DNA from 3 places in the Paenibacillus naphthalenovorans genome. Region 3 is predicted to be linked to each of the others. Evidence: riboswitches for the same ligand, from Rfam matches in the RefSeq annotation. Region 3 holds a riboswitch; each other region holds the start of a gene.
The links. Region 3 has a riboswitch for cyclic di-AMP ahead of IJ22_RS21765 (C40 family peptidase). Riboswitches for the same ligand answer to the same signal wherever they lie in the genome.

Region 1 (10,101 bases), 1.4 Mb from region 3:
ACACAGGTGGTCGATTATGAGCTGGAGCAGGCTTTCTTCGAATCCGCCGCGTCTGAACCTGCGGAAGGGAAGCCGGAAGTCACGTACAAGGGCTATCAATATGCCGACATCATCATGCATTTCCCGCGCGAATCCATAAACCGGGAGTACGTGGAGAGGCTCAAATACGAAACAGAGCAAATGGCAACCATTAATTTTGTGGCCAAAAAGTATAATTTACACCTGACGGACGTCTGCCGCTTACTGGATGAGGATGGCGTGTTTGATGAAGAGGGCCGGGTGGTGCTGGAACTGCTTCAGCATAAAGCGAATCAGATCTTCCGGGCGGATAAGAAACGAAGCGACGACCGTACCCGTTTGCTGGCCAAATTGACCGACAGGCAGGGTGAATTGAACCGCGGCAGCGAAGGCCCGGAATCGGGGGACAACATCGTCGAAATGGAATATTATCTGGACGTGCCCGATATTTTTCAAGGCGAATGCAACCAGCATCAGTATAATTACATTTTGCGTAATGAGCCCTATACGTTCCTGCTGGAGAAAATTTTTTCGAAGGGTTCGGTACCGGACGGTTTGCTCGATACGCTGGCAAAGGTCGATTTGAATTACGGCTTGCGTGAAGAAGTCATCAATGTGCTCATTCATTATATCTATGTAAATAAACGATCCTGGTCAAGGGCATCCATTGAATTCAGCGTGACGGATATGCTGGGGAAACAGGTGAACTCGTTCGAACAAGCGGTGCAATACATACGCGAGCAGATGAAATATACGGACAAGAAAGCGTCTCGCGATGCGCAAAGCCCAAGAGGCAGGGGCGCTGCAGCGGCAAGGGGAAGCCGGGCAGGAGGGCGCCAGAAGCCGGTTATCCCGATCGTCAAGGATGCGCCTAACGTCAAACGGTTAACGGAAGCTGAACGTGAGACGCTCCGCAGAAAAGCTCAGCAGCTGGACGGACAGCGGTAGGCTTTAGTCCGGTCAATGAATCGGAAACCATGGGGAGGTGAAGCCGGTGGAATCGTTAGGAGAGTTGCTGCGCGGCATGCAGGGACGACAGTTGTTAAAACAGGCGGATGAAAAGTTACAGCAGGTGGCAAAGGACCCGCTCATCGTGAAGCTGAGACAAAAATATCCGGAGCTTGATCTTCAGACGATGAAGCTGAATTTAAATAAGCTGCACCAATATGTGACGGAATATAACAACTGTTCCAATTGTCCGGGCCTGGACCGCTGTCCGAACGATTTTGAAGGTCATTACTCGATACTGACGGTGGAGGCGGCGGAAGATCGGATCCGCATCCACGATCAGAAGGTGGCCTGCAAAAAGTTTATCGCAAGGTCAACGCAAGAGGCGGTACGCAGCCGCATTCGCAGCTTCTATGTAGATGAGCGGGCGCTGTCGGAAGGTTATTCGTCATTGGAGATTTTGGGCAAGGACCCCGATCGTGAAGAAGCTGTCGGGCAGGTGATGGATTATATTTTCCAGGTGCGGGAAAACGGGCTGCAACCGAAGGGGCTTTACCTGGCAGGGGCGTTCGGAACAGGAAAAACCTTCTTAATGTGTTACCTGCTTTATGAGCTGGCCAAAGACGGATATACGGGAGCCATTGTGTACATGCCGGATTTTGCCGAGGATTTGAAGTCGATGTTCCAGGAACCGCTGAAGCTGAAGGAAACGATTGATGTGCTCAAGGAAACGGATCTGCTGGTATTTGACGACATCGGCGCGGAGAACCTGAATCCGTGGCTGCGCGACCATGTGATGGGAGCGATTCTCAATTACCGGATGAACCGCAAGCCGACGTTCTTTACCTCTAATCTGGATTTAACCTCTTTGGAGAAGCATTTCAGCTTCACCAGTAAGGATGGAGACGAGGAGTACAAGGGGCAGAGAATCATGGATCGCATCCGGCATTTTGTCGACGTGGTCATGGTGAATGGAACGAATAAACGGGGCTTGCAATAAGCGGCCGCTTATAAAAAAGGTAAAAAAGCCCTTCTCGCGTCATGCAGACGTCGAGAAGGGCTTTTGGCTTTGGGAAAACTAACTTGTCTAATGAGAAATTACTTCACCAAAACGGAGACAACGGTAGCCACTACCGCGATTCCGATAAGAACGATAAAGAATACGCCAAAGCCCATGGCCGTATCCATCAAATCGTCGCGTCCTTCTTCGTATACGTGCAGCTCCGGATGTTTCGGATCGTTCATGTCCCTTTCCTCCTTCGGCAATTAGCCGGGGTGCATATATAAAGACAGTATACCCAACTTTCGAAGGAATTGTAAAGAACGTGAAAGTGACAATTATGCAAACTTTAGCGCGGTTGAAAAAGGGCCGTGATGTGGTATACTTTACATGTTGGCATACCAAACCGAAAGGAGAATATATAAAATATGGCAATCGTAAATGTTACTGACCAATCCTTTACTAATGAAGTAGAAGGATCCGGTACGGTTCTAGTAGACTTCTGGGCTCCTTGGTGCGGTCCTTGCAAAATGATCGCTCCTGTACTTGAGGAGCTGGATAAAGAAATCGGCGACAGTGTAAAAATCGCCAAGGTGAACGTGGATGACAATCCGGAGTCCGCTTCCCGTTTTGGCGTTATGAGTATTCCTACGCTGATTGTGTTCAAGGACGGACAGCCGGTGGACAAGGTTGTCGGCTTCCAGTCCAAGGATGCCCTGAAAAACGTACTGAGCCGCTATCAATAAATTGGCAGCAGGCGAGTAAGGTGACGAAAAAGCTCTTTTTCTGCTATGCTGGAAAAAGAGCTTTTTGTTATGGAAAGGAGGAGCGCAGATGACCGAGCACGAAGGGGGAGCCCATCACCTACAGGAACGGAAGAAGACGCTGGAAGCCATCAAAAACAAGCTGTCGCTCGTACCGGAGCAGCCCGGCTGTTATTTGATGAAAAACCGGGAGGGCACCGTCATTTATGTCGGCAAAGCAAAAGTGCTGCGCAACCGGCTGCGATCCTATTTTACCGGCAGTCATACCGTGAAGACGCAGTTGATGGTCAATGAGGTCGTCGACTTCGAATACATTGTTACGGCCAGCAATGTGGAGGCGCTCATTCTTGAGGCCAACCTGATTAAAACGTATTTTCCGCGATATAACGTTCTGCTTAAGGACGACAAATCGTTTCCATATATTAAAATTACGAATGAAAAGCATCCGCGGCTTGAGGTGACCCGCCGGGTACTGAAGGATAAAGCCAAATATTTCGGACCCTACCCGAACGCCTTTGCGGCACAGGAGACGAAGAAGCTGCTGGACCGGTTGTACCCGCTGCGCAAATGCAAGACGCTTCCGGACCGGGTATGCTTGTATTACCATCTTGGCCAATGTATCGCCCCCTGCGAATATGAGGTGGAGCAGGATACGTATGACAAGATGGTCCAAGAGATCAGCCGTTTCTTAAACGGCGGACATCATGCCATCAAGGCGGAGCTGACTCGTAAAATGAACGAAGCTGCAGAGGAGCTGAACTTCGAGCGGGCAAAGGAACTCCGTGATCATATTCTGCAAATCGATGCCGTGATGGAAAAGCAGAAAATTACGACAACGGATACCGTGGACCGGGACATATTCGGGTTTGCCGTAGACAAAGGCTGGATGTGTGTGCAAATCCTGTACATGCGCCAAGGCAAGCTGATCGAACGCCACGCCTCTCTCTTTCCATATTATGGCGAGGCGGATGAAGACTTCCTCACTTTCGTGACGCAGTACTACAGCGAGAATCCGGCGCTGCCGAAGGAAGTCTTCCTGCCGGCGTGGGGAGCGGGGCAGAAGCAGGAAGAAGCAGGCGATCCTGCCGGGAAAGCGGAGCATAAGGCCGGCTTCTCCGATGCTGAATCGGAAGAACATGAAGTGGCGGCCAAAGTCGAAATCAAGGAGGCGCTTGAAAGCTGGCTGAGGGTAAAGGTGCATATTCCGCGCCGGGGCCTGAAGAAGAATATGGTGGATATGGCTTGCGAGAATGCCCGGGTTGCGCTTGAAGAAAAATTCCGTTTGATTGAACGGGATGAGGAGCGTACGGTCAAGGCGGTGGAGAACCTAGGCCGCTATTTGGGCACGGGCGTCGTACGGCGCATCGAGGCGTTCGATAACTCCAACATTCAAGGCTCGGACCCCGTATCGGCGATGGTTGTATTTACGGACGGCAAGCCGGACCGTAAGGAATACCGCAAGTACAAAATACGCACGGTAAAGGGACCGGACGACTATGAAACGATGCGCGAGGTAGTAAGGCGCCGCTATGAACGGGTGCTGAAGGAAGGTCTGCCGCTGCCGGATCTCGTTGTCATTGACGGCGGAAAGGGGCATATCGCTGCTGCGGTGGACGTGCTTGAGAACGAGCTCGGACTCTTTATACCCGTTTGCGGTTTGGTAAAAGACGCCAAGCACAAAACCGCGCAGCTGCTTATGGGCGATCCGGCCGAGGTTGTGCCCCTGCCGCGCGACAGCCAGGAATTTTATTTGCTTCAGCGCATCCAGGACGAAGTGCACCGATTCGCGATCACCTTCCACAGGGAAACGAGGGCCAAGTCGATGGTCGTTTCCCAGCTGGATGCCGTGCCCGGCGTTGGGGAGAAACGGCGGAAAGCGCTGCTGAGGCATTTCGGTTCCCTGAAAAAAATAAAAGAGGCCAAGCCTGAAGACTTTAAGCCTCTTGGTATCGGTCCAAAGCTGGCGGAGCAAATCATAACGGCGTTAAACGGCCGGAGCCAGGGTGCGGATTCGGATCCGGCGAAGGATTCGGCGGGGGAAACGACGGGGGCCGTCGATTGAATCCGGCGTGCAGCAGAGACAGCACCCGGCCGATAGCCAATGGCGCCGCCAAATAAGCCGCGCCGATAGCGACCTGTTCGGGCTCTCCGACGAACATGATCGAGAGCCCCATCAGGATGCTGTTCATGGACGCATGGGTGAACAGAGCGGTAAGCAAGCCATATTTCAAGAATACATAACCGAATATCAATCCGATGACCGTCACCTCGACCAATCGGGTGTACACCGGGTAAATAGGGTATTGGGTATGGCTCATCGCCCAAATGACGCTCGGCAGCAGTACGGCCAGGAAACGGCTGCGTGTCAGCTTCAGCATGAGGGCGATGCCCAACAGCCGGTACACCGCCTCTTCGGAGATGGAGGCCACCCAGGCCATCAACGGAAATAGACCGGGATAGGTCATGTTGTATACGGAGTCGGCCGGGTCGCTGACCGTCCATACGCCGAACACTTCGGTACCGATAAAAAACATGGTTTGCTGCAGGCCCAAAATGAACAAGCAAATGAAATAACCTCGTACCGCCGCTTTCCATACCTCGCCTCCGAATACAGAGTCCCGCCAAACCGGCCAGGGATTCCATCCGCGGTCGAGCCAGAGCCGCCGCCCCGCACTCAAGGCCAAATACGTCGAAAGGGCCATCAGTCCGACAACAATATTGGTGAACCATAAGTAAAACAGGGCTACTGGCCAGGAAGGTCCGCTTCCGTGCATCGTTCGGAACGCAGGGATCATATTAAAATTGTTGACGATATAAATCGCCACGAAGAAAAACGTGAGCAGCGCACCGCGCGCATAGCGGATGTCACGCCGCCGCCGCACAACTAGGATCAGCGCCGCGAGTGTCATCACAAGCGAGATTCCGATACTGATCCGCGTCATTAAAGCGGAACGGCGATCCTGCGCTTCCTGCCAGGCCATGAACGCATCCGGAACCGTAAATACCGGCACAAACGCAGTGACCCGGCTGCCGGACACTTTCAGGTGAAGCTCCAGCGGGGCTTCGCCTATTCGCTCCGTCTTGCTACGGAAGATGAGACTTCCGTTCCCGGCCCGCCCGGATTCGCCCGTCAATGCAAATTCCGCGGGGTCATAGCCCATCTCCCGAATGGCGGTATTCGCCGTCTTCAGGAGGCCGGCATCCGGAGAGCTTACGGATTCGCTTCTGGCGGTTGCGGTCCGGCTCATCGAGAATCCGAATATGGCCAAGGTTTTATAATTCACCGCCACATAGTACGTTGCGCCCTTTTCGATGTCGTTAATCTCCACCTCAAAATATTCGAGGGGAAATCGTCCTTCATATTTTTTCTTGTATTGATCGTACAGCTGCTCCTTTAGCAAATAGCCGTTTCTTACCGGGTAAGATTGGTACAAGGTATGGGCTTGTGCGCCTGGTCCTATCGCAAAGCGGTTGCGGACAAAGCTCATCGCAGCATTCGCCGCTTGCTGCTTTGTAACGACGGGAAGGTCTTCGGCATCGTCTTTAGGGAGGCGAGTCTTGTCCAAATAGGCGGAGGCAAACGTAACGCCCAGGTACAGCATCAGGCCAAGGACGGCCAGAAGCAGCAGTGGAGGTTCGAATCGTCGTTTCGGCATGAAATGCTCCTTAGCAGATATGGGATAATAACAGTCTATTCTTTTAAGGTAGCATACATTCCATAAGCAAATCCAATGATAACAAGAGCTACGTGAGGCAATATTCAGCAAAGCGAAGCGCCACACCTATAAAAACGCTTACATATGTCGTAATTTTGCGAAATCCGGTGCATTCAGGTGAAACAAGGCTTTGTACTTCAATGAAAAGAGGATTATAATTCATATCAATTGAATAGCGAGCCGAATTTCTAAAGGAAAACGGGGGAACCATGAGTTTAGGGGTGAATTCAGCGGATACAATCCGCTGATAGGGTGCCTGTACATCCGAATCCGACAGCTAACCTCGTAGGCTTGAATTACAGGAACCTTAAATTGACATTGGGTTTCCAGTGTCTTTTTTGTTGCCTGAAACGTCAAATAGGGGTGCATTCATGAAAACCATTGCCAGGAAAGTCGAGCTCACGCCTCCGCAAATTTTGGTCATCGGTTTTGCTGTTATGATCTTGATCGGCTCCATGCTGTTGTCGCTTCCCGCGGCCTCGGCCAGCGGTGTACCGATGCGTTTCCTGGATGCTTTATTCACGGCGACATCGGCAGCCTGTGTAACCGGACTTGTCGTTGTGGATACGGGCACTTATTTTACCCTGTTCGGCCAGATGGTTATCATGCTATTGATCCAGGTCGGCGGGCTCGGGTTTATGACCATGGCTACCTTATTCGCATTTGCCCTGAAAAAGCGCATCTCACTTAAAGAAAAGCTTATTTTGCAAGAAGCACTGAACCAGAACAGTCTTGAAGGCATTGTGCGGTTAATCCGTAAGGTGATGATTTATTCGCTCACGATTGAGTTTACGGCTGCCGTTATTTTCGCTGTTCGATGGTCGGTTGATTTGGGTCCCGGCAAAGCGGCTTATTATGGTATTTTTCATGCCGTCTCCTTCTTCAACAATGCCGGTTTCGATATTTTCGGGCCGGTAACGGGAAAATTCAGCAGCTTGACGGCTTATGCAGCTGATCCGGTGATCAACGCGGTTTCGATGGGACTCATCATTTTGGGTGGAATCGGTTTCGTCGTTCTGTCGGACCTCATGGATTATAGAAGGAACCAAAAGCTGACGCTTCATACCAAAGTGGTGCTAAGCGCTACCGGTTTTTTGATCGGAATCGGGGCGTTGATTATATTTATCTTCGAATTTACGAATTCCAGAACGCTTGGACCGCTCGACTGGTCCGGCAAAATACTCGCCTCACTGTTTCAATCCGTTACACCGCGGACAGCTGGAGCCAATACGCTTGATATTGCCGGGCTTAGGCAGGCGACGCAGTTTTTTATCATCATTCTGATGTTCATCGGTGCTTCTCCCGGCTCTACAGGCGGAGGGATCAAAACGACGACCTTTACCACGCTGGTTGGCGCGATGATCGCGATGGTCCGCGGGAAGGAAGACATTGTACTCTTCCGTCACCGGTTAGGCAAAGAAAGGATTCTGAAGGCCGTTACGATTACGATGGTCGCTTTGGCGCTGGTCGTCACGATCACGATGATTCTTTCTACAACGGAGGATCATGCGTTCCTGATGATTTTGTTTGAAGTGACATCGGCCTTTGGCACGGTTGGCTTGTCGATGGGGTTAACACCGGATTTGTCGGATCTCGGCAAGATCCTTATCGCGTTTACTATGTTTACCGGACGTCTGGGTCCGCTGACATTGGCTTATGCACTGGGTCCGAAGGCGGAGAAGGAATTGTACAGATATCCGGAAGGCAAAATTACGATTGGTTAGGGGAAACGAATGGATGAAAAACACTCAATACGCAGTCATTGGATTAGGACGATTCGGTTCAAGTCTTGCCGAGGAGCTTCTGAAACTGGGCTATGAGGTGCTTGGCATCGATGTGGACGAAGAAGCGGTGGAGGAGATGAGCGACAAGCTGACGCACGTGGTGGTAGCGGACTCGACGGAAGAAGAGGTGATCCGATCGCTGGGCATCCGGAATTTCGATTGCGTGGTGGTGGCGATCGGCAACGATATTCAAGCGAGCATTCTTACTGCGATTCTATTAAAGGACATTGGGGTCAAAACGGTCGTAGCCAAAGCGCTGTCCGAGCTTCACGGCAAAGTGCTGAACAAAATCGGGGTTGACCGGGTCATTTATCCCGAACGGGATATGGGGATACGCGTAGCGCATCAACTCGTTTCTCCCAATTTGCTTGATTATATTGAACTGTCCAATGACTACACCATTGCGGAGCTGGCCGTACCCAAAAGGCTTGCCGGACGGACGCTGAAGGAGCTTGATCCCAGGGCGCGTTACGGATGCAGTGTCGTGGCGATCAATAGAAAGAACGGTGTCATCATTGCGCCTACAGCGGAAGATACTTTCGAAGAGCGCGACGTTATGGTCGTGATTGGAACAAACGAACAGATCGAAACATTCGAGAATGAAGTCATCCGCTAGCAGGCGGACGGAGCAGATTTGATGCTCCCGGGAGACGGAAAGGACGTGCCAAGGCTTGAAACCTGGATTGATTATGAGGCTGTCACCGCCGCAAATTTTGGTATATGGCTTCACTTTGATTATTATGATTGGCGCAGTCTTGCTTTCACTGCCGATTGCAACGGTCAGCGGGGAGTCCATGCCCTTCCTGGACGCTTTATTTACAGCTACTTCAGCGACATGCGTAACGGGACTCGTGCTGGTGGATACAGGCACGTATTTTTCCGCGTTCGGGCAGCTTGTCCTTATCCTGCTGATTCAGATTGGCGGACTCGGCTTCATGACGATGGCCGCTTTGATCGCTCTTGTGTTCAAGCGGAAGATTTCGCTCAAAGAACGTCTGGTGCTGCAGACGGCAATGAATCAGGGCAGCATGGAAGGGATCGTCCGGTTAATACGCAAGGTTCTTTTATATTCTTTAACGATTGAGTTTGCAGCGGCGGTGATTTTTTCGGTCCGTTGGTCGTTCGAGATGGAACCCGGCCAGGCGATTTATTACGGCATTTTCCATGCCATTTCATTCTTTAATAATGCAGGTTTCGATTTATTCGGCGCGATCCATAAGCCATTCGGCAGCATGTCTCATCTGGCTTACGATTGGATTGTCAATTTGGTGGCGATCATTCTGATCGTGCTTGGCGGAATCGGCTTTATTGTCATTGCGGATCTGCTGGAATATCATAAAACCCGAAAGCTCTCGCTTCACTCAAAAGTCGTACTGAGCACTACAGGGGCACTCACCGTTATCGGCTTTGTGATTCTGCTGATCTTTGAATTTACGAATCACAAAACGTTCGGAGCATTAAACGGTTCCGGTAAACTGCTGGCTTCGCTGCTGCATTCCGTGACCCCCCGTTCCGCAGGGGTTACCACGGTGGACGTCTCCCAGATGAGACAAGCTTCGCAATTTTTTCTCATTATTCTTATGTTTATCGGCGCTTCTCCAGGTTCGGCGGGCGGCGGAATCAAAACGACGACCTTCGCCATCCTGGTCGGGGCGCTGGTTGCGATGGTTCGGGGAAAGGAAGACATTGTCATGTTTCGCTACCGGCTCGGAAAGGACCGGATTCTCAAAGCGATCACACTGACCATGTTCGCGATCTTTATGGTCGTTTTCATAACGATGCTGCTCTCTACGACGGAGGATCACGCCTTTTTGGTTATCCTGTTCGAAGTGACCTCCGCTTTCGGCACCGTGGGATTAAGCATGGGCCTA
Region 2 (10,101 bases), 600 kb from region 3:
GACGGAGCAACGCCGCGTGAGTGAAGAAGGTTTTCGGATCGTAAAGCTCTGTTGCCAAGGAAGAACGCCTTGGGGAGTCACTGCCCTGAGGGTGACGGTACTTGAGAAGAAAGCCCCGGCTAACTACGTGCCAGCAGCCGCGGTAATACGTAGGGGGCAAGCGTTGTCCGGAATTATTGGGCGTAAAGCGCGCGCAGGCGGCCGCTTAAGTTTGGTGTATAAGCCCGGGGCTCAACCCCGGATCGCACCGAAAACTGGGTGGCTTGAGTGCAGGAGAGGAAAGCGGAATTCCACGTGTAGCGGTGAAATGCGTAGAGATGTGGAGGAACACCAGTGGCGAAGGCGGCTTTCTGGACTGTAACTGACGCTGAGGCGCGAAAGCGTGGGGAGCAAACAGGATTAGATACCCTGGTAGTCCACGCCGTAAACGATGAGTGCTAGGTGTTAGGGGTTTCGATACCCTTGGTGCCGAAGTCAACACAATAAGCACTCCGCCTGGGGAGTACGCTCGCAAGAGTGAAACTCAAAGGAATTGACGGGGACCCGCACAAGCAGTGGAGTATGTGGTTTAATTCGAAGCAACGCGAAGAACCTTACCAGGTCTTGACATCCCTCTGACCGGTACAGAGATGTACCTTTCCTTCGGGACAGAGGAGACAGGTGGTGCATGGTTGTCGTCAGCTCGTGTCGTGAGATGTTGGGTTAAGTCCCGCAACGAGCGCAACCCTTGAGCTTAGTTGCCAGCATTAAGTTGGGCACTCTAAGTTGACTGCCGGTGACAAACCGGAGGAAGGTGGGGATGACGTCAAATCATCATGCCCCTTATGACCTGGGCTACACACGTACTACAATGGCCGGTACAACGGGAAGCGAAGGAGCGATCCGGAGCAAATCCTTATAAGCCGGTCTCAGTTCGGATTGCAGGCTGCAACTCGCCTGCATGAAGTCGGAATTGCTAGTAATCGCGGATCAGCATGCCGCGGTGAATACGTTCCCGGGTCTTGTACACACCGCCCGTCACACCACGAGAGTTTACAACACCCGAAGTCGGTGGGGTAACCGCAAGGAGCCAGCCGCCGAAGGTGGGGTAGATGATTGGGGTGAAGTCGTAACAAGGTAGCCGTATCGGAAGGTGCGGCTGGATCACCTCCTTTCTATGGAGTCCATGTTACCTGCGGGGTAACGGACAATAAGCAAGAAGCACTCACTCGTGTTCAGTTTTGAAAGGTGCAATGCCTTTCGAAGCTTAGCGTGTTCTTGGCAAAAGTTGATGGTTGCATCGGCAAGCCGGAGCATGGTAAGATACCTTTCCTGCCGGTAAAACGGCAGCGGAAATACGTTTGTTCCTTGAAAACTGGATATCGAAACGAAGCAAAATGCTGAATCATCCCGCTGCGATTTTTGTAAGAAAATCGTCAGCAGCCGATACGTAAGTGTCGGTACCGAATAACCAAATTGGTTAAGCTAATAAGAGCACACGGAGGATGCCTAGGCGCCAGGAGCCGATGAAGGACGTAGCGAACGACGAAATGCCTCGGGGAGCCGTAAGCAGGCTTTGATCCGGGGATGTCCGAATGGGGAAACCTGCGTATCGTAATAGATACGTACCATGCAGTGAATACATAGCTGCATTGGAGGCAGACGAGGGGAACTGAAACATCTAAGTACCCTCAGGAAAAGAAAACAAAAGTGATTCCGTCAGTAGCGGCGAGCGAAAGCGGATTAGCCCAAACCAGGGGGCTTGCCCCCTGGGGTTGTGGGACGTCAACGTGGGTTGAGCAGAGTAGGTGAAGCGGTCTGGAAAGGCCGGCCGGAGAAGGTAACAGCCCTGTAGCCGAAATTCTGCGAAAGCCCTAGACGGATCCCGAGTACCGCGAGACACGTGAAACCTCGTGGGAATCCGGCAGGACCATCTGCCAAGGCTAAATACTCCCTGGCGACCGATAGTGAAGCAGTACCGTGAGGGAAAGGTGAAAAGAACCGCGGGAGCGGAGTGAAAGAGAACCTGAAACCGTGTGCTTACAAGAAGTCAGAGCCCGTTAAAGGGTGATGGCGTGCCTTTTGTAGAATGAACCGGCGAGTTACGTTTGCAAGCAAGGTTAAGGTGAGAAGCCGAAGCCGCAGCGAAAGCGAGTCTGAATAGGGCGAATGAGTTTGCAGGCGTAGACCCGAAACCGTGTGATCTACCCCTGTCCAGGGTGAAGGTGCGGTAACACGCACTGGAGGCCCGAACCCACGAATGTTGAAAAATTCGGGGATGAGGTGGGGGTAGCGGAGAAATTCCAATCGAACTCGGAGATAGCTGGTTCTCCCCGAAATAGCTTTAGGGCTAGCCTCGGGAGATGCGTCGTGGAGGTAAAGCACTGATTGGGTGCGGGGCCCGCCAAGGGTTACCAAGTCCAGTCAAACTCTGAATGCCACAGACGTTAACCCGGGAGTCAGACAGTGAGTGCTAAGATCCATTGTCAAGAGGGAAACAGCCCAGATCATCAGCTAAGGTCCCCAAGTGTGTGTTAAGTGGGAAAGGATGTGGAGTTGCGCAGACAACCAGGATGTTGGCTTAGAAGCAGCCACCATTCAAAGAGTGCGTAATAGCTCACTGGTCGAGTGACTCTGCGCCGAAAATGTAACGGGGCTAAACACACCACCGAAGCTATGGCTAGATATGAAAATATCTGGGGTAGGGGAGCGTTGTAACAGCGTTGAAGGTTGATCGTGAGGACAGCTGGAGCGGTTACAAGTGAGAATGCCGGTATGAGTAACGAAAAGATCAGTGAGAATCTGATCCGCCGAAAGCCTAAGGGTTCCTGAGGAAGGTTCGTCCGCTCAGGGTAAGTCGGGACCTAAGGCGAGGCCGAAAGGCGTAGTCGAAGGACAACAGGTTGAAATTCCTGTACCACCGTGAACCGTTATGAGCGATGGGGTGACGCAGAAGGATAGTGACGCGAGCTGATGGATGCTCGTCCAAGCAGTGAGGCTGGTGTGCAGGCAAATCCGCACATCGAAAGGCTGGGCTGTGATGGGGAGGGAAAATTGGAGTACCGAAGGTCATGAGTTCAGGCTGCCAAGAAAAGCCTCTAGCCAGGGAGAAGGTGCCCGTACCGCAAACCGACACAGGTAGGCGAGCAGAGGATGCTAAGGCGCGCGGAAGAACTCTCGTTAAGGAACTCGGCAAAATGACCCCGTAACTTCGGGAGAAGGGGTGCCCCGGTAGGGTGAATAGCCCGAGGGGGCCGCAGTGAAAAGGCCCAAGCGACTGTTTAGCAAAAACACAGGTCTGTGCGAAGCCGCAAGGCGAAGTATACGGGCTGACGCCTGCCCGGTGCTGGAAGGTTAAGGGGAGCGGTTAGGGTAAGACCGAAGCTGTGAACCGAAGCCCCAGTAAACGGCGGCCGTAACTATAACGGTCCTAAGGTAGCGAAATTCCTTGTCAGGTAAATTCTGACCCGCACGAATGGCGTAACGACTTGGGCGCTGTCTCGACGAGAGATCCGGTAAAATTTTAATACCTGTGAAGATGCAGGTTACCCGCGACAAGACGGAAAGACCCCATGGAGCTTTACTGCAGCTTGATATTGGACTTTGGTACGATCTGTACAGGATAGGTGGGAGCCAGGGAAGCATGAGCGCCAGCTTGTGTGGAGGCGACGTTGGGATACCACCCTGATCGTATCGGAGTTCTAACCTGGTGCCCTAAGCGGGTATGGGGACAGTGTCAGGTGGGCAGTTTGACTGGGGCGGTCGCCTCCTAAAGCGTAACGGAGGCGCCCCAAGGTTCCCTCAGAATGGTTGGAAATCATTCGCAGAGTGCAAAGGCAAAAGGGAGCTTGACTGCGAGACAAACAGGTCGAGCAGGGACGAAAGTCGGGCTTAGTGATCCGGTGGTACCGAATGGAAGGGCCATCGCTCAACGGATAAAAGCTACCCTGGGGATAACAGGCTTATCTCCCCCAAGAGTCCACATCGACGGGGAGGTTTGGCACCTCGATGTCGGCTCATCGCATCCTGGGGCTGAAGTAGGTCCCAAGGGTTGGGCTGTTCGCCCATTAAAGCGGTACGCGAGCTGGGTTCAGAACGTCGTGAGACAGTTCGGTCCCTATCTGTCGCGGGCGCAGGAAATTTGAGAGGAGCTGTCCTTAGTACGAGAGGACCGGGATGGACGTACCGCTGGTGTACCAGTTGTCTCGCCAGAGGCACGGCTGGATAGCCAAGTACGGAAGGGATAAGCGCTGAAAGCATCTAAGCGTGAAGCCCCCCTCAAGATGAGATTTCCCAGTAAGTAAGACCCCTTGTAGACGACGAGGTAGATAGGTTCGGGGTGGAAGCACGGCAACGTGTGGAGCTGACGAATACTAATCGGTCGAGGGCTTATCCAAAAAGCACATGAAGATGATCAGCAGCTTGGTTTCGATCCAGTTTTCAGGGCGCAAGCCTTGAGAAATGAATACGTTTGGTGATGATGGCGGAAGGGAACCACGCGTACCCATACCGAACACGACCGTTAAGCCTTCCAGCGTCGATGGTACTTGGACCGCAGGGTCCTGGGAGAGTAGAACGTCGCCAAGCAAATGTATTCAAAAAGCCTGCAAGTCATTTAATATGACTTGCAGGCTTTTTGTACTTCAGGATAATATTACGCTTATACATGGAAGCCTCCCTCGATGTAAATTGGATTTTAACATACATAACATTCCGATATTCCCTTTATTGGTAAAGAGCGGTTGAATGAATCAGGGCAAACAGACTGCATACTAACTGAAGATTTGCAACTTTAGAGCTGTAATGATATCCAGCAAGAAAGCTGATATATGGAGATGACGGATCTAGATTCGAATACTCCAAAAAGCTCGGAAGCTACGTCGAAGGAAAGCGTAAATTCACAAACCACACCTCAAGGAGGAATGAGTTCATGAGCAAAGTGCAAAATAACAACGAAAATGAAGAACTGGCCGAATTAGGAACCCATGCCGCGGGAGCAACCGACCTGCATCATACGCGGACAACGAATGAGGCCGTACAAATCGATCCTCCTGTAGGTAATCAGCCGGGAGCCGTTGATAACCGAAGCGGGAAGTTTGATGTGAAGAAGAACGGAAAGCCAATCTGACCTCATGGATCGGTCACAGGCATTAGAGAAAGAGCAGGGATCCGGCGGAAGCACAAGGATGCCTGCTCTTGCTATTGGTCTTTTATGATTATTCCACATCTGCGAACAATTCCTTCAGCATCCGTTCCCGGTTTAGCAGGAACTGTTTCATAATGATATAATGATCGGTTTCTTCCAGAGTTATCTGTTCAATGCCCTTGTCCGTAAGATTGTACATCAGAGCGTCGGGATATCCCATTAAAATGGGAGAATGAGTAGAAATAATAAACTGGGAGTTTCGATTCACTAAAGCGTGAATACGGGCCAGCATGGACAGCTGCTTAAAAGGAGACAAGGCCGCCTCGGGCTCATCCAAAATGTAAAGGCCATTCCCTCCGAAACGGTGAAGGAAAGCCGCGAAGAACGATTCTCCATGGGATTGCTCGTGCAGTGATTTGTCGCCATATGACCGTATGATAGGGGGGGCCGAGGACTGCTCACGATCCATTTCATCAATGTTCGTTGCCAGGTTGTAATAGGTTTCGGCGCGGAAAAAGAAGCCGTCTTTCGGTTTACGGACTCCGCGTACCAAACGGATATAGCGGTGCAGCTCGGAATGCGATGAACGGGTAGAAAATGTAAAATGGAGACTGCCGCCCTCCGGATTAAATCCCCATGCGATAGCCGCCGCTTCAAGCAGTGTGGATTTTCCCATTCCGTTCTCGCCTATAATATAGGTTACTTTGGGGTGCAAAGGCAAAGAGGTGAGTTCGCGCAAGGAAGGAAGATTAAACGGGTATGCTGTAAATGAGGGAATCCGGTCCCTTAACAGCTCGATACTCCTCAAGTAAGCGTGTTGCTCTCTGAAAACCATACGGCGCCGCTCCTTTCCCATGATCCTGAACAAGTTTATGATACAAAAAAACAAAGGCAAAGGCACCCCATCCCAACCAAGAGTGAGGTGCCTTCATTTAAACACCAAGCGTGGTCCTGAAACTAAGCGATAAAGCTACATACGTGAAAATCCTTCATCGTGCAGATATTCGATCGCCTCAGCATAGGTGTCAAAAGCGGACTCCAGATGAAGTCCCGAGTACACATACCACATTTCGTCTTCTTCCAGCAGCACAAGCGTATGGTTATCCGGACCGATCCATCTTTCTTCTTTTGCATCTCCAATAATGGCCTGTTCCTCTGTTGTTCTCGGGGAGAGAGAGCGGATGGAGGCCTCTATGATCGCATGAAGCTGTTCCTTGGAGAAATCACGAATATTGACCAAGCCTTTGTCATCCTGATCGTAACCATACAGAAGACCGGCATAAACAAAACCGTTACCGTTCGGATGCAGATGATAAACCACAATCTTTTTGTCATGGGCGCTTTTTTCATAATGATAATTGATCCGGCCCAAGGATACATTTTTACGTTCCAACTCCGGGAACGATTCCACAACGGCACGTTTTTCTTCAAAAGAAAGCATGATATCCCTCATAACATAGCTTATTGAATTCCAATTGATTATATCATAGGACATCCCGACCGCACCATGATCACATCTTTTGAAGATAAACGGTTTATTTGCGTGTTTTGGCAATCAAATCTGATACGGTGACGAACTGATAACCCCGCCGCGTCAGCTCGGGTAAAATTTGTTTAAGAGCCTCTACGGTCTGGGTGCAGTCCCCTTGAAGATCGTGGAACAGCACAATATCGCCGTTGTGGGCATTGTCCAGAACCTGGCGGACAATTTTGTCTACGCCCGGCTTTTTCCAATCCTGCGTATCCTGATACCAAGACCACATCACGACCGTAAGTTGATCCTTTTTGACAGATTGAAGCAAGGCATCATTGTAAAAACCTCCAGGGGGACGGAAAACGTGCGGCATTTGTTCTGTGATATCGAATATAACCTCCTGGGTTTGGCGGATTTCTTCTACGAGACGTTCGGGGGGAAAGTTTTTCAAGTAATGATGATCGAACGTATGATTGGCGATTTCATGTCCCTCGTTTACCTCGCGGATGGCAATGGCAGGGTACATCTGCACGCGTTTGCCAATAACGAAAAAAGTGCCTTTAGCCCCGTATTGATTCAGCAAATCCAAAATCTGCGGCGTATACACCGGATTCGGCCCATCATCAAACGTAAGTGCGATCAGCTTCTGATCCGTCTCGACGTTCCATACGACCTCGCTGTTTGAGGGTGCGGCGCCGGTAAGAAACAGGACCACCAAAGCAATCATGAACCTACACATACGGCGATGCATAACGAATCGACCTCCGTTCTGACATGACCATCTTAGGTTTTGGACGTCAGAACAAAAGTATGCGGCAAGTCCGGCAGCCAAAAAAAAGCAGCCGCCTCGATGGAGAGACGGCCGCTTCGTGCTATGGATGAGAATCAAATAAGATCATGAACCGAGAATATATACTTTTACTTGTTGAATTCCGAACATTCTTGCTTTATTTTTGCTCTCAGGCAGGAAAATGTCTATGCGGTTGCCTTTCACCGCACCTCCTGTATCGGTTGCCGTGGCGTACATTCCGCCGGCAGGAAGACCATCATACGTATAACCCTCGACATACACTTTAGAGCCGAGCGGGATCACGGACGGATCTACGGCAATGGTGCCCAGACGCAGCGGGTTGCCCATATAGTCGAGTCCCGCATAACCGCCGTTCTCATCGGCAGAAGCAGTATAGGCCGTAGCCTTGGCTACGATCACTTTGGAATAATTCGGTACCTTGCTAACCTTGTTCACCGGGCGGTACCATGCGGGAGCATGATATTGGCCGTCCGTGCTGAGAATCGCGATCCGGTTGATCTTGTCCCATTGGGTTTTGATTCCGAAAGTATCGGAAATCAGCCGAAAAGGGACATACACGCGTCCGTCTACAAACTTGGCCGGGTCCGTAATTTGAGTCGGCTTTCCATTAACCGTCATGCTCCGGTCACCGGTCGACAGCGAAACGGTTTTGTCGCTGCTCTGTATTGTAATGGTGAATCGGGAACCGTCTTGTTCCCACTGAAGCTTGTACCCGAGCTTGTCCGTAACCGCTCTCGCGGGGACCTGAAGTTTGTGATTCTCATCCACAAAAGGCTGTGCATCCGGAAATGCCACGAGCTTTTTGTTTACCTGTACCTTGACGTCATCAGCCAGGCGTACAGGTTCCTGCGCATGTGCGGGTATAGATGCCGTTAAAACTGAAGGCACGGCAAATACACATGCCAGGAGCATGTTTTTGAAACGAAAATTCATGATGCGTTCCCTCCTGTTTTTGCCTCCGAGGTTAGTTGTCGGGTTCGGGAAGAGGTTGTTCCCTAGCGCAGCCGTGCAGCCTGCAAGCATTCACCCCAAGTGCTTAGTCCCCCGTACGTACACATAATTAAGCTGTACGATTCGGCTTTTAAAAGCCTAACATAGGATAATGTTCCGGTTCAATGCACAAAATCATCCAATCATTCCCTCATAATGGAATTGCTTCTAGCGCCGGTTTTCCTCATGCTGCATAATCCTGTACAATAAAAAGAACGACACGGCCAGAATTGAAGGGAAGAGATCATGTACAGACGCGATTATCTCATGCGGTTGATTGAGCAGACGACGGAAGTGCTGCATAAAGTAATGTTCGCAAGGAAAAATCAAAGTTTGCAGGAAGCCCTTGAACTGTTGAATCAGGCCATGCGTCAATTGTTAGGGCTGAATTCCAGGCTGATTCACGCTTTATCTACCAAGGATTTGCTCGCACTGCTTTCCAAGGACGGACATGTCGATCAAGGAAAAGTGCTGGCTTTAGGAGATATGCTGAACGCGCGGGGCGCTGCACAGAAAGAGAGCGGTCACGCGGCTGCTGCAATTAAGGACGGCTTAAAGGCGCTGGACTTGCTGCTCACCGCCAGGGAGATGGATCCCCGGGATGAATTGGGCGGGATGTTCAAAGAGCGGATCGATGCGGCGCTGGCTCTCGCGAACCGTGCGTCTATGCCGACGGATACCATGCATAAGCTTGTTTTTTATTATGAGGATTGCGGACAATATGCCAAAAGCGAGGATGTTTTATTTCATTTATTGGACGAGCTAAACGAGGATGAACATCTCCGTGAGGAGTGGATAACGGTGCTGGATGAAGGGATACGCATGTACGAACGCTGGCGTTCTGTCGAAGAAGAGCGGCTGGCTGCAGGCAATTTATCCAAGACAGAAGTCGAAGACGGCCTCGAGGAACTGAAGAATATAAAAATAAAACATGCCACTATCAGGAAAAATCTGAATGAATAGGGTACGAAATGCGAACTATTATTTATGTCTTTTTAGTTAATGTTCGTCTTTTGTAGTTGACATCCAGTGTTAAAGCCTGTTAAACTGAAAACGTATCAGCGAATGGATAATCATTCGGAAAAAGTCGAATAATCTCTCGTATATCATCGGGAATAAGGCCCGAAAGTTTCTACCCGAAAACCTTAAATTTTTGGACTACGAGTGAGCGATAGTATAGAAGGTCTGCACTGCGGTGCAATGGCCTTAGCTTTCGCTTGTGGATATTTCTTGTCGTCCTGCCGATAGACTGTGCATTAGCGGTCCAGCGTCTATCAAAAGGACGTTTTTGTTTTTATATCAGCCAGATGATAAACGACATGGAGGTTTACGGATGTCAGTTCTTGTAGGAGTCATTATGGGCAGTCAATCGGACTGGGAGACGATGAAGCATGCATGCGGCGTGCTGGAGGAACTGGGTGTGCCCTATGAAAAAAAAGTCGTTTCAGCACACAGAACGCCTGACCTGATGTTCGAATATGCAGCGTCGGCACAAGAGCGGGGGCTGAAGGTGATTATTGCGGGCGCGGGCGGAGCCGCGCATCTGCCGGGTATGGTAGCCTCCAAGACAGTGCTGCCTGTGATCGGCGTTCCGGTCAAAACGTCCACGTTGAACGGTCTGGATTCTCTGCTGTCCATCGTACAGATGCCAGGCGGCGTTCCCGTCGCTACGGTGGCCATCGGACATGCCGGGGCGACGAA
Region 3 (10,101 bases):
GTCAAATCATAGATGATGGTATTTACGTTAAGCTCCTTCATCATCAAGGGATCGTAACGGTGGAACACCAGAATATCGAAGCAGTCCGAAGCCAGCCTGCCAATCAGTTCGCCCAACCGATTCGGAAACGGGCTGATGACAATCACTCTTTGCGTACGGGTGCATACGTTCCCCAGCATCCAAGAATCCTCCTCCCGCAATCGGCTTTGATCCGTAATCTCGAAATTTTGGAACAGATTTACACTTTGTGCTGTGCGCATGTACCGCATACCCCCTCAAAGACAACATGGGAATTGCTGACTTTGTAATTCGTCGCTTTCTCCACCGCCGTAATCCATTCGTCCGGCGTCGGACTCAGTACCTCGTCCACTCGTCCGCACTGTTTGCAAACAATATGATGGTGATCGTCCACTCTTGCATCATAACGGCTTGCCGCTTCTCCCAATTTAAGCTCGCGAAGCAGCCCTACATCCGTCAAATACTTGAGGGAGTTATAAACCGTAGCATAGGCGAACTGCTGGCCTTGCTCTCTCAGTCTCTCCATCACCTCCGCGGCCGTCGGGTGTCCATCGTCATATTGGACAGCCTCAAGAACCGCTTTGCGCTGTGCAGTCAAATTGATTTTATTCATAGGGGTTCATTCCTTTATTTTATATTTAGATTTAGTATAAATCTTATATTGGACTTGGTCAACCAATAATCAACCAAAGGACGTTATCTTCCGTGCTGAAAGGCCGCCGGCAGCTGCGCAAATCGAGTAGGAGAGGGCGACTAACCCCCGTCCTCTCATACCACCGTACATGCGGGTCCGCATACGGCGGTTCCGAAGGTTAACAAAGTTCCAGATAACGAGAAAGCAAACTAAACTTCTCAGCCCTCTTGCTTCCCAGTAGGAAGCCGGGAGGGCATTGTTTGTGTTCCGGGACATTTTTCAAGCACCCCGGCGGGAATTAGCCATCATGAGAGCTGCCCATTCAGGCGCCCCAAGCGCCCGAAGCTCGCGGAGACGAGTTCGCACCCATAACGGACAAACCGCAACCCGCGTTTGGTTAGTTCTTTGTCTAGGTCATCCAGCAGGATGTTGGCCAAGAGCGGACTTAAGGGACCGCCTTGCGGCGTACCTTCTTCCGTCCACTCCGGGCGCTCCTCCGTTTTGGACGACTCGTTTGTAAGCGAGCCGAAGGTATCCTTTTCGAGCACCCTCTCCAGCAGTTCGTTCTGGTCTTCGCGAGAGGAAGGGGCGACTTGTGCCGGCGAAGGACTCGGCACCCCGACATACCCTTGCGGCTTCACCGCTACCCTTTGTCGGAAGCTCTCTTGCGAGATATTCGGCTGTCTGTGCTCTTCGCGCGAACGCATCGGTTTCCTCTCTCCTTTCCCGCGACCACCCAAGTCTACAGCGTCAGCCCTTGGCGGCTTTGGATTTTGCCTTGGTGTGGAGGCTCATCCGACTAACACTGCCTCAAATTGGGTTCGTGTACCTTGGCCCGTGCTTTTGCCTCCGGCTTCCTTCAGATTCCGCCTCGCGGCGGACATCCTTGCCCTTGGCTAACGGTAGGCGCTCGCCAGCCCCCGTTCGGGACTCTCACCCTAGAGATGACGCCCATTGCTGGGCGTACACAACACAAAAAGGCAGACCAAAGGTCTGCCTTTTTGCTGTCCTAGTATATGGTGCATATACTAGGCATTAGTATACATCGTTATGTCAGGCCGTTCAATGACCGTCACATAATGTACAAATTTTACGCAAGCGCTTCTTTGAGTTCCGCTTCGGAGCGTTCCCACATGCCGGGGTCGTTCTCGATCATCAGTTTCTTGAGAGCGGCTTTTTCCCGTTCCCCGAGATTATCGAGCATAATGCGGCGCTTTAGAGCATAATCCATCCGGTTCACATGATCGGCGAGCACTTTCCAGCCTTTGCGCGCCTCCGGATCTACCGTCATCTCGCAGGAAGTGACCCCTGCATAGTATTTGCCGTCCTCCTTGAAATCCACTGCCACCCAAACGATCCAGCAGGGGCGTCCGTTGGGAACCTCATCCTTGTTCGTGGTAAACTTGATCCCTTTTTCTATTTTGCTCTTGGCATGCAGCGCCCCCTGATCGATATAGGCTTCTCCCTCGTCAATAATGACGCAGGATAATTGGCTCAGGTCGATCGAGCCTTGGCCAAAGCCGCGGTGCTTCGTTTCCTTATTGCTGACAATATTAAGTGAAGGCAGTTTTTTCTTTTCATTTATATCCACAAGGCACACCATCCCTATCCTATAATTCAAAGTTCCGCATAGTTCAATCTCACTCGTTATTATTGTAGCCAAAGTACCGGAGCATGTAAATAAATCGAAGCCGCTCCGTTCCCAAACGCAAATGCCCGGGAAAAACCCGTAAAGGAAAAAAGGCAGAAATAATCCTCGTCCCACAAACATATACATGCTGTAGATGCTTGTCAACGGGGTGAATATGGATGAAAAAACGAATCGGCAGCCCCATTGTATCATGGGGCTTACTTACAATCTTCGCCTGCGGTGTCACACTGCTGACGAATGCCCTGCTGTCGTCCGACTTCCGGTCGGGAACTCCTTCCGCCGGTTGGAAGCTTTCCGCCGAAGCCGCTTACCCTGCCGTGTTCCCTGCTGAAGGGGGGGTGGATCCGCTCAACCTGAAGCCCATAAGGTCAACCGCGGGGCACTCCATCGTTGAGGCGCCGGCATGGCCTCAAGCCAGGGGACAAGCGGACGGCTCATCTACGGGCATTTTTTTGCCGACAGCACATGCGGAGCCGGTTAGCGGACGAGTGAACGAACCGGCGGCCCCTCCTCCCGCACCTCCCAGCTTGCCGGTCAAGCCTGTAGAGAAACCGGCGCCGAAGCCATTATCCAACCGCATCGTCGAGTATCATCTCAACGTAGAACTGGATGCCGATGGCAAGCTGATTAAAGGCACCTCGTCGATGACTTGGAAAAACCCGGGAAGTCGCCCGGTGCAGGAGCTTTATTTTCACTTGTATCCCAATGCGTTCGAGTCCAAGAAAACGACGTTCATGAAGGAATCCGGCGGGAAGCTGCGGGACGATGTCCGCAAGGAAGACAGCTTTGGCAGCATGACGGTCAGCTCCATTCGAACGCTTGACGGAGCCGAGATGGAGCTGATCGACCGGATGGAGTATGTCCAGCCGGATGACGGCAACAAGGACGACAACACCCTGATCAGGGTACCGCTTCCAAAGCCCGTCATGCCGGGCGGAAGTGTAGATCTGCTGACCCAATTTTCCGTGAAGCTGCCGCAGGTTTTCGCCAGAATGGGCTATGCGAACGATTTTGTGATGGCCGGCCAGTGGTTTCCCAAAATCGCCGTATACGAGCCCAAAGGCACCCGCGGTCGGACAGATGAGGGCTGGAATTTGCACCAGTATCACGGGAATTCGGAGTTTTACGCGGACTTTGGCATATTCGACGTTAGAATCAAGGTGCCTTCCGCCTATAAGGTAGCGGCCACCGGCTTCCCGACCAAACCCGTCTCCGATGACGGCAAAACGAAAACCTACTCGTTTTACTCCGACGATGTGCATGATTTTGCCTGGGCCGCTTCGCCGCATTTTATATACCATGAAGAACCCTACGCCACTCCTCATCTGCCCGGCGTCCGCATCAAGCTGTATCTGGATCCGAAGCATGAGCATCTGAAGGCCCGTTATATGACAGCCGCCAAAAAAGCGCTCGCCCGATACTCTCAGTGGTACGGCAGTTATCCTTACAACACGCTGTCGATCGTCGTGCCGCCGGAGGAGGGCAACGGAGCCGGAGGAATGGAATACCCTACGCTGATTACCGCATGGGGAGCAGCCGAAGAGAACCCGAGTCTGGAGCTGGAACGGGTTGTGGTGCATGAAATCGGCCACCAATTTTTTTACGGCATGGTCGCCAGCAATGAATTTGAAGAGGCGTGGCTCGACGAAGGCTTTACCTCTTATGTGGAAGACAAGTTAATGGAAGCGGAATACGGCGTTCGCCCGAATCTGCTCGTGGAGTCGAGCTACATCACCAATCCGGCGGCGCTGCTGAAGAATGCCTGGAGCTATGACGGACACCATCACTATGCCGAGAATGTATATACCCGCGCCAAGCTGGTGCTGAAGGCCATGGAACGTCAGGTCGGAGCAGAGACCATGGACAAGATCATGCGAACGTATTTCCAGCGCTGGAAATTCAAGCACCCGACTACGTCGGATTTTCAACAAGTCGTAGAAGATGTGACGAAAACCAGTTGGCAGCCGTTTTTTGATCAATACGTTTATAACGGCATGATGGTCGACTACGCCGTAACCGGCATCAAAGTGCAGCAGGTGACAGAAAATGGCCAAACCTACTATGAGAACAGCGTGCAGCTGCGCAAGCTTGGAGGCACCTACCAAAATGTCCCGGTCCGTTTTCAATTTGCCGATGGAACACAACTCGATAAAACATGGAACGGCGCCGACAGCGAAGTCATCATGAAGCTGAATCACACGGCTCCGCTGTCGTGGGCGGCCATAGACCCGGAGCACTCTATCGTGCTGGAGAACAAGCGGATCAACGGCTTTATGAAAACGGAAGTCGATAAGAAGCTGTCGGTGCGATGGAACGTAAGTGTTGTGAAAATTTTGGAGACCTTGTTTGGCTGGGTCGCATGGTGAGGTGAGCGAGGAATATGTGGAACCGGATCAAAGCAGGCTGGACCTTGGCCTGGCAGCAGCCTTTTGCCGTCTTTACCCTCTTTATATACAATCTCATCTGGGGCGTCGCGCTGTATAAGCTGATTCAATCCGTCGTCCTCCCCCTTCTCCATCGTTATCCGGGGAGCGACCTGCCCGTCACAGCTTCGCAGCTGTTCTGGATCGAAGGTCATTTTCAGATCATGAAGACGGACCTGCTGGAGCCGTTTCTGTGGTGGGGCATCTGCCTCCTGGGATTAAGAATGCTGGTGCATCCGCTGCTTAATGCGGGGGTATATTACTCGCTTCAACATCGGGACATGAACGCAGGCTACCGGTTCGTGGAGGGGATTCGAAAGCTGTCTCTTCCCTTCTTCGGCCTCTACTTCATCCAACTGGCGCTGCTGCTCTCTCCGCTCTACTGGCTGGTTCCTTATACAATAGAGCTGTACGGGCATCAGACTTCATATATTTCCTTCGGGAAAGCGCTGGCGCCGGCGCTGGCCGGCTACATCGCCTATTGGTTTGTGCTCCAGCTCGTCTTTTTGTTCCTTCAGATCGGAAAAACCGATGGCAGGTCGGCCATTTACACCCTGCTGTTTGTGATTCGCCATCTGCCCGCCATTATGCTGATTTCTTTATCCGTAGCAGGAATCGCTTTGGCCGTGTCCGCCGCGGTGATGGCGGCCTCGTTTTTCTGGGCCGGCTTTCTGGCCCTGATCGGATTACAAGCCTATCGGCTGGTTCAAATGTTTATTAAAGTATGGGCCATCAGCACACAATATGCGCTTTGGACGGAGAAAGCGTAGCTGATATCCTAATAAGACCGCAGAAGCACCGGTCCGCCATGGACCGGTGTCTTTGTGTTGTTATATCCCCGATTCAATTAAACAAAATTTTCAATTTAAACCGCTTAAATGTGTCAATTTTGTTACAAAAGAAGGAAAAGTGCAGTTTTCCTCGAATATGTTTATCCGAAATCAAAAAAAAGAAAATTTTGCCGAATTTCTGTTTAGGAAAACGGGGGATCCATAACCGGGTGAATTGATCTCGACAAACAACGTCAGTGATCATAGGGAACCTTCAACCGAACCCTTCAGCTAACCTCGTAGGCACCGGAAGGGGAAACTTTTTTTGAAAAAGAAGCTTGTAGGTTTTGCACTTTCGTTAGCTATGTTTTGCAGTGTTTCCGTGGGCAGCGCATTTGCTGAAACCCCACTAAGCGCAGCGGTAAACGCGGGTTTAGGCTCGCCTTACAAATGGGCAGGCAATACGACAAACGGCTTTGATTGCTCCGGCTATACTTCTTGGGTGTTCGACAAGTTCGGTATAGAACTTCCCCATTCCTCCAAAGGCCAAGCCCAAGCCGGCCAATGGGTAGCCGCAGATCAGCTCCGTCCCGGCGACCTCGTGTTCTACAACACCGACGGTAAAGGCATTTCTCATGTCGGCGTATATGTGGGAGGCGGCAAGTTCTACCACTCGGCTACGAACAAAGGCGTTACGATTACTGAAATGAGCGAATCTTACTACGCCAATCGTTATGTGACAGCCCGGCGTATTTTGTCGGACGAGCAGTACAAACAACTCATGACCGACGCCAATTGATTTGGTCAACGGATTCGCAATGCAGCTTCGGAAGCCCTCAGTGTTTGGCCCGATCCGATCGTTCGCAAAAACGGACGAAACGGACGGACAAGCCTGCAGGGCTTTCTATTTTGCAGAAACCATGCGGAAGCCTCCTGCATCCGATCTGTTCCGAATGCTGTGATTTCTATTGATTTCCCTAATGATAATGATTATAATTCTCATTGGGATCGGGGACTGTCCCCCAAATCATTCGCCTGATGTGCCAGAAAGGAGCGCCGGATCATGACTCTTCAGGAACCGGTCAACCAAGTGCTTGAACAGCGGTTTGGACTATCCGAAACCGGAATCGCCGGAGCAGAACACCGATTCCGTCTGGGCAGCCTGTTGAGACTGGAGGAGATGTCCCGGTTTATTCGCATCTATACGGAAGCTTTGAAGGGATCGCATATCGACGTAGGCGGCATGTTTTTCATCGCTTGGGTTACTCAAGTCTGTTCTGCTCTGCAGTATACCGTTTCTTGCCATCAAGCGGCCTTGAACCTGCATCTGGATCAATTGGAGCTGCAGCTCCGCCATCACTCCGATGGTCCTGCGCTGGCTTTCAGAGCGGATTCCTGCGTCGGCACGCCCTGCCCTGCCGATAACAGAGAAGAATGGCTGAGTGCGATTTTTCATCATTGGTATATCGGGCAGGTGAAGCCTCTCATCGCCTCCGTCTCCGAAGCCGCCGGCATTCCAACGGCTCAGCTGTGGGCCCAATTGGTCACCCGGCTGTATTATACGATTGACGTGATGATCGGGGAAGCGGAGGATGAAGAGACGAGAAGCCGGATTAAGGACGATTTTGCCGTTCTGGTACACCGCATCGGACCCCGGATTTTCGAGAAAAAAACCAATCTGCTGGATCTTAATTTTAAAATGGTCGAGTCTCCTGCTGATCCGGATCGTTTACTCCGGGTGAAAGCCGCGTGCTGCCTATACTACAAAACGGAAAAAGCATGCGGGAATTACTGCTTTACATGTCCCAAACTCAGCGATAAGGACCGTGAAGAGAAAAGGCGAAAGCTTTTGACAGGGACGCTTTGATCGGAAATATAAGATAAGAGTGCCGGTGTATCATACACAGCCCCGGATGAAAAAACAAGGAGGACCGGATCAGCATGCCAACGGCAAATGATCGTAGTCCTCCAACCGTGTCTGACACGGAATCCCCATTTCCTACTCTTTTCCTGTCGCCACCGGATTGTCCTTATAGCTGATCCAATCGCTCCAGCTGCCTGCGTACAGCTTGACATTGTCGAATCCGGCCTCGCTAAGCGCCAGCACGTTCGGACACGCCGTCACACCGGAGCCGCAATAGACGATAAGCTCATCGGCGTTGCGCAAGTCTGCGAACCTGGCCTTTTGCTCCGAAGCATCCTTCCATCCCCCTGAAGCTTGCAATCCTTCTTTCCAGAAATACTGCTTCGCTCCCGGAATATGTCCGGCCACCGGATCGATCGTTTCCTCGAGGCCAAGGTAACGTTTCTCTTCGCGAGAATCCACGAGCACCGTACCTGGACGCTTCAACCGGTTCTTCACCTGCTCCACATTCACCAGCATCTCGCTGCGTACCTTCGGCGTGAATACGGCCTGCTGCTCCACAGGCAGCTCCTCCGTTACGGGATACCCTGCTTCCTTCCATGCCGAGTAGCCCTTATCCAAAATATAGACTTCGTCATGACCAAGATATTTCAACAACCACCAAAACCGCGAGGCCATCGCACCGCCTTGATCGTCGTAAGCGACAACGACGGAATGCTCGTGGATACCCGCCCGGCCAAGCTTGGCGGCAAGCTTCCCGGGATCGGGAAGCGGATGGCGCCCTCCGTGCTTCTCTTTTGGACCGGACAAATCACGTTCGAGATCAAAATAAAACGCTCCGCAAATATGATCGATATCATAGCTTTGTTTTCCGGCCTCAGGCTGGCCTAATATAAAGCGGCAGTCCGCGATCACGATATGGTCCTGGATGCCGTGCTCAAACAACCATTCTTGACTGACTACATGCTTCAAGATCCAATCACTTCCTTTAATGGGGTGATATGCTGTATATTAACAGTATACACCCGAAGGGAGAAGCTGAAAAGAAAGTGATACCCAACGAGCCCCGGATTTTTTATATTGCCCCGCTCACGGAGGCGCACTGCCGCGACATCTGCAGCTGGGTTTATCCTCCGCCATACCATACCTACCATTTCCGGCCATGGGAGCTTATGCTTTCCGATCAAGAGGAATTCGCCGATGCTGAAATTCGAGTGAACCAGTACCGTGCCGTTCTGGACGCAAGCGGTGAGCTGAGCGGATTTGTGCAGTTTTTTCCTATGGTGGGCGTTACCCGGTTGGGTCTGGGCATGCGTCCCGATTTATGCGGCTGCGGCAACGGAATTCATTTTGTAAGAGCGATTGTACAGGAAGCCCAACGGTTGGCTCCACAAAATCAAATCGACCTTGAAGTGATGACTTGGAATGAAAGAGCGATCCGTGTGTATACCCGCGCCGGTTTTATCATTACGGACACCTACCAACGGATGACCCCTACCGGCATGGAAGAGTTCCACTGCATGGTATGGTCCGCATAAGGATGCATGAGAACAGATTCATTTCCGAAAACCCGCATAAGCTTCGTCGTACCTCCGGGCGCTGGTAAAGTCAAGCTCCGTCAGTCCCCCGGCGTTCCACGAGGTGAGGCGAAGCGTCACCAGCCGATAATCGATGGAAATCATCGGATGATGGTTCAGTTCCTCGGCAATCCGGGCCACTTCATCCACGAACCCGATGCCGTCCATGAAAGACGCGAAGCGGTACTTCCTTGCGATCCATTTCCCGTTCTCTTCCAACGCCCAGCCTTCCGTCCGGTTCAGGCCGACTTGCACTTCCTCTTCCGTTAATCTCCTGTGCATGCCCATCCCTCCTATACCAAATAGATGACCGTCGTAAGCGTTTCTCCTTGGTCAATGCGGATCAAGTGCCGTTTGGGGTCATGCGTGACCATACAATCGCCTATGCTCATTTGCGCCTCTACTCCCAGTCCATAGAACAGATCATCCGCCAACGTCTTCATGCATTCCTTCTGTTCCTCCTCGCTCATGGCGTCCCAATCGTCCGCCGGCATCTCCAGAAATTCGCAGCAGCCTTCCACTCCCCGCAGTGCATCGGTAAAATCATTGATGATGTCGTTGTATTCCCTTCCGAATTTAATGCCCATGGCCACCTGTCCTTCCAGCGGTAAATTCGCTTTTGCCTCATTGTACTCACAAATCCCTTGTGCCCGCAACCAGTGACGGACCAACAAAAACTCGGGTCTCGACCAATTTTCTACGCATTCATATGCAAAATCTGATACACTATAAGGATAGACAAAACAGGCGGAGGGCGAAACATGCTCAAGCTGCAGATCCCTAAAAATCGAATACACGAGCTGACAAGGCATCTGCAGAGCGATTATGAACTGGACCGGCTCGAGCGGGGATGGGAATATTTCCACAAAGGCCGTGTGGCCGGACTCGAGCTGAAGCACGGCGTGGAAGTGCATGCCTTGGTGCTCGAGCCAAATTGCGAGGTCATCATCGACATCGACCATTTCAGCAAAAGCGAATGCAGTTGTTCAACCGTAAGGAACTGCGAGCATATTGCTGCGGTCGTCTTTACTCTGTATGCTTCTTACGCGCGGCCCGAGCTTCTCCTTCAACAGCTGAAGCAGGCCATTATGATTCGCAGCCGACAGCAGCAGATCCGGTCAGGCGGCCGTACGGCGGATAAACGTCAGCAGGATCGGCTTGAGC

Region 1: it holds a riboswitch for cyclic di-AMP, as region 3 does, so the genes downstream of both, IJ22_RS15010 (TrkH family potassium uptake protein) here and IJ22_RS21765 (C40 family peptidase) in region 3, are expected to answer to the same signal.
Region 2: it holds a riboswitch for cyclic di-AMP, as region 3 does, so the genes downstream of both, IJ22_RS24790 (stalk domain-containing protein) here and IJ22_RS21765 (C40 family peptidase) in region 3, are expected to answer to the same signal.

The regions. Positions count from the first base shown of each region.
Region 1 covers NZ_CP013652.1:3,057,676-3,067,776, reverse strand. Annotated here, with positions in the region: gene IJ22_RS15035 (replication initiation and membrane attachment family protein) at 1-966, shown strand, start outside; gene dnaI (primosomal protein DnaI) at 1,013-1,966, shown strand; gene IJ22_RS26085 (YqzM family protein) at 2,065-2,211, opposite strand; gene trxA (thioredoxin) at 2,395-2,712, shown strand; gene uvrC (excinuclease ABC subunit UvrC) at 2,801-4,792, shown strand; gene IJ22_RS15015 (CPBP family intramembrane glutamic endopeptidase) at 4,704-6,386, opposite strand; cyclic di-AMP (ydaO/yuaA leader) riboswitch at 6,615-6,753, shown strand; gene IJ22_RS15010 (TrkH family potassium uptake protein) at 6,818-8,170, shown strand; gene IJ22_RS15005 (potassium channel family protein) at 8,184-8,846, shown strand; gene IJ22_RS15000 (TrkH family potassium uptake protein) at 8,920-10,101, shown strand, end outside.
Region 2 covers NZ_CP013652.1:5,036,637-5,046,737, forward strand. Annotated here, with positions in the region: rRNA gene IJ22_RS24755 (16S ribosomal RNA) at 1-1,154, shown strand, start outside; rRNA gene IJ22_RS24760 (23S ribosomal RNA) at 1,458-4,376, shown strand; rRNA gene rrf (5S ribosomal RNA) at 4,450-4,566, shown strand; gene IJ22_RS24770 (hypothetical protein) at 4,910-5,107, shown strand; gene IJ22_RS24775 (AAA family ATPase) at 5,196-5,960, opposite strand; gene IJ22_RS24780 (hypothetical protein) at 6,096-6,566, opposite strand; gene IJ22_RS24785 (polysaccharide deacetylase family protein) at 6,661-7,350, opposite strand; gene IJ22_RS24790 (stalk domain-containing protein) at 7,495-8,343, opposite strand; cyclic di-AMP (ydaO/yuaA leader) riboswitch at 8,349-8,500, opposite strand; gene IJ22_RS24795 (DUF6483 family protein) at 8,647-9,363, shown strand; purine riboswitch at 9,480-9,581, shown strand; gene purE (5-(carboxyamino)imidazole ribonucleotide mutase) at 9,734-10,101, shown strand, end outside.
Region 3 covers NZ_CP013652.1:4,438,060-4,448,160, reverse strand. Annotated here, with positions in the region: gene IJ22_RS21800 (winged helix-turn-helix domain-containing protein) at 1-260, opposite strand, end outside; gene IJ22_RS21795 (Fur family transcriptional regulator) at 239-631, opposite strand; gene IJ22_RS26840 (reverse transcriptase domain-containing protein) at 958-1,359, opposite strand; gene IJ22_RS21785 (YwhD family protein) at 1,743-2,255, opposite strand; gene IJ22_RS21780 (M1 family metallopeptidase) at 2,462-4,669, shown strand; gene IJ22_RS21775 (hypothetical protein) at 4,684-5,496, shown strand; cyclic di-AMP (ydaO/yuaA leader) riboswitch at 5,676-5,817, shown strand; gene IJ22_RS21765 (C40 family peptidase) at 5,822-6,295, shown strand; gene IJ22_RS21760 (hypothetical protein) at 6,560-7,363, shown strand; gene IJ22_RS21755 (sulfurtransferase) at 7,496-8,332, opposite strand; gene IJ22_RS21750 (GNAT family N-acetyltransferase) at 8,362-8,898, shown strand; gene IJ22_RS21745 (4a-hydroxytetrahydrobiopterin dehydratase) at 8,917-9,219, opposite strand; gene IJ22_RS21740 (hypothetical protein) at 9,231-9,524, opposite strand; gene IJ22_RS21735 (hypothetical protein) at 9,699-10,101, shown strand, end outside.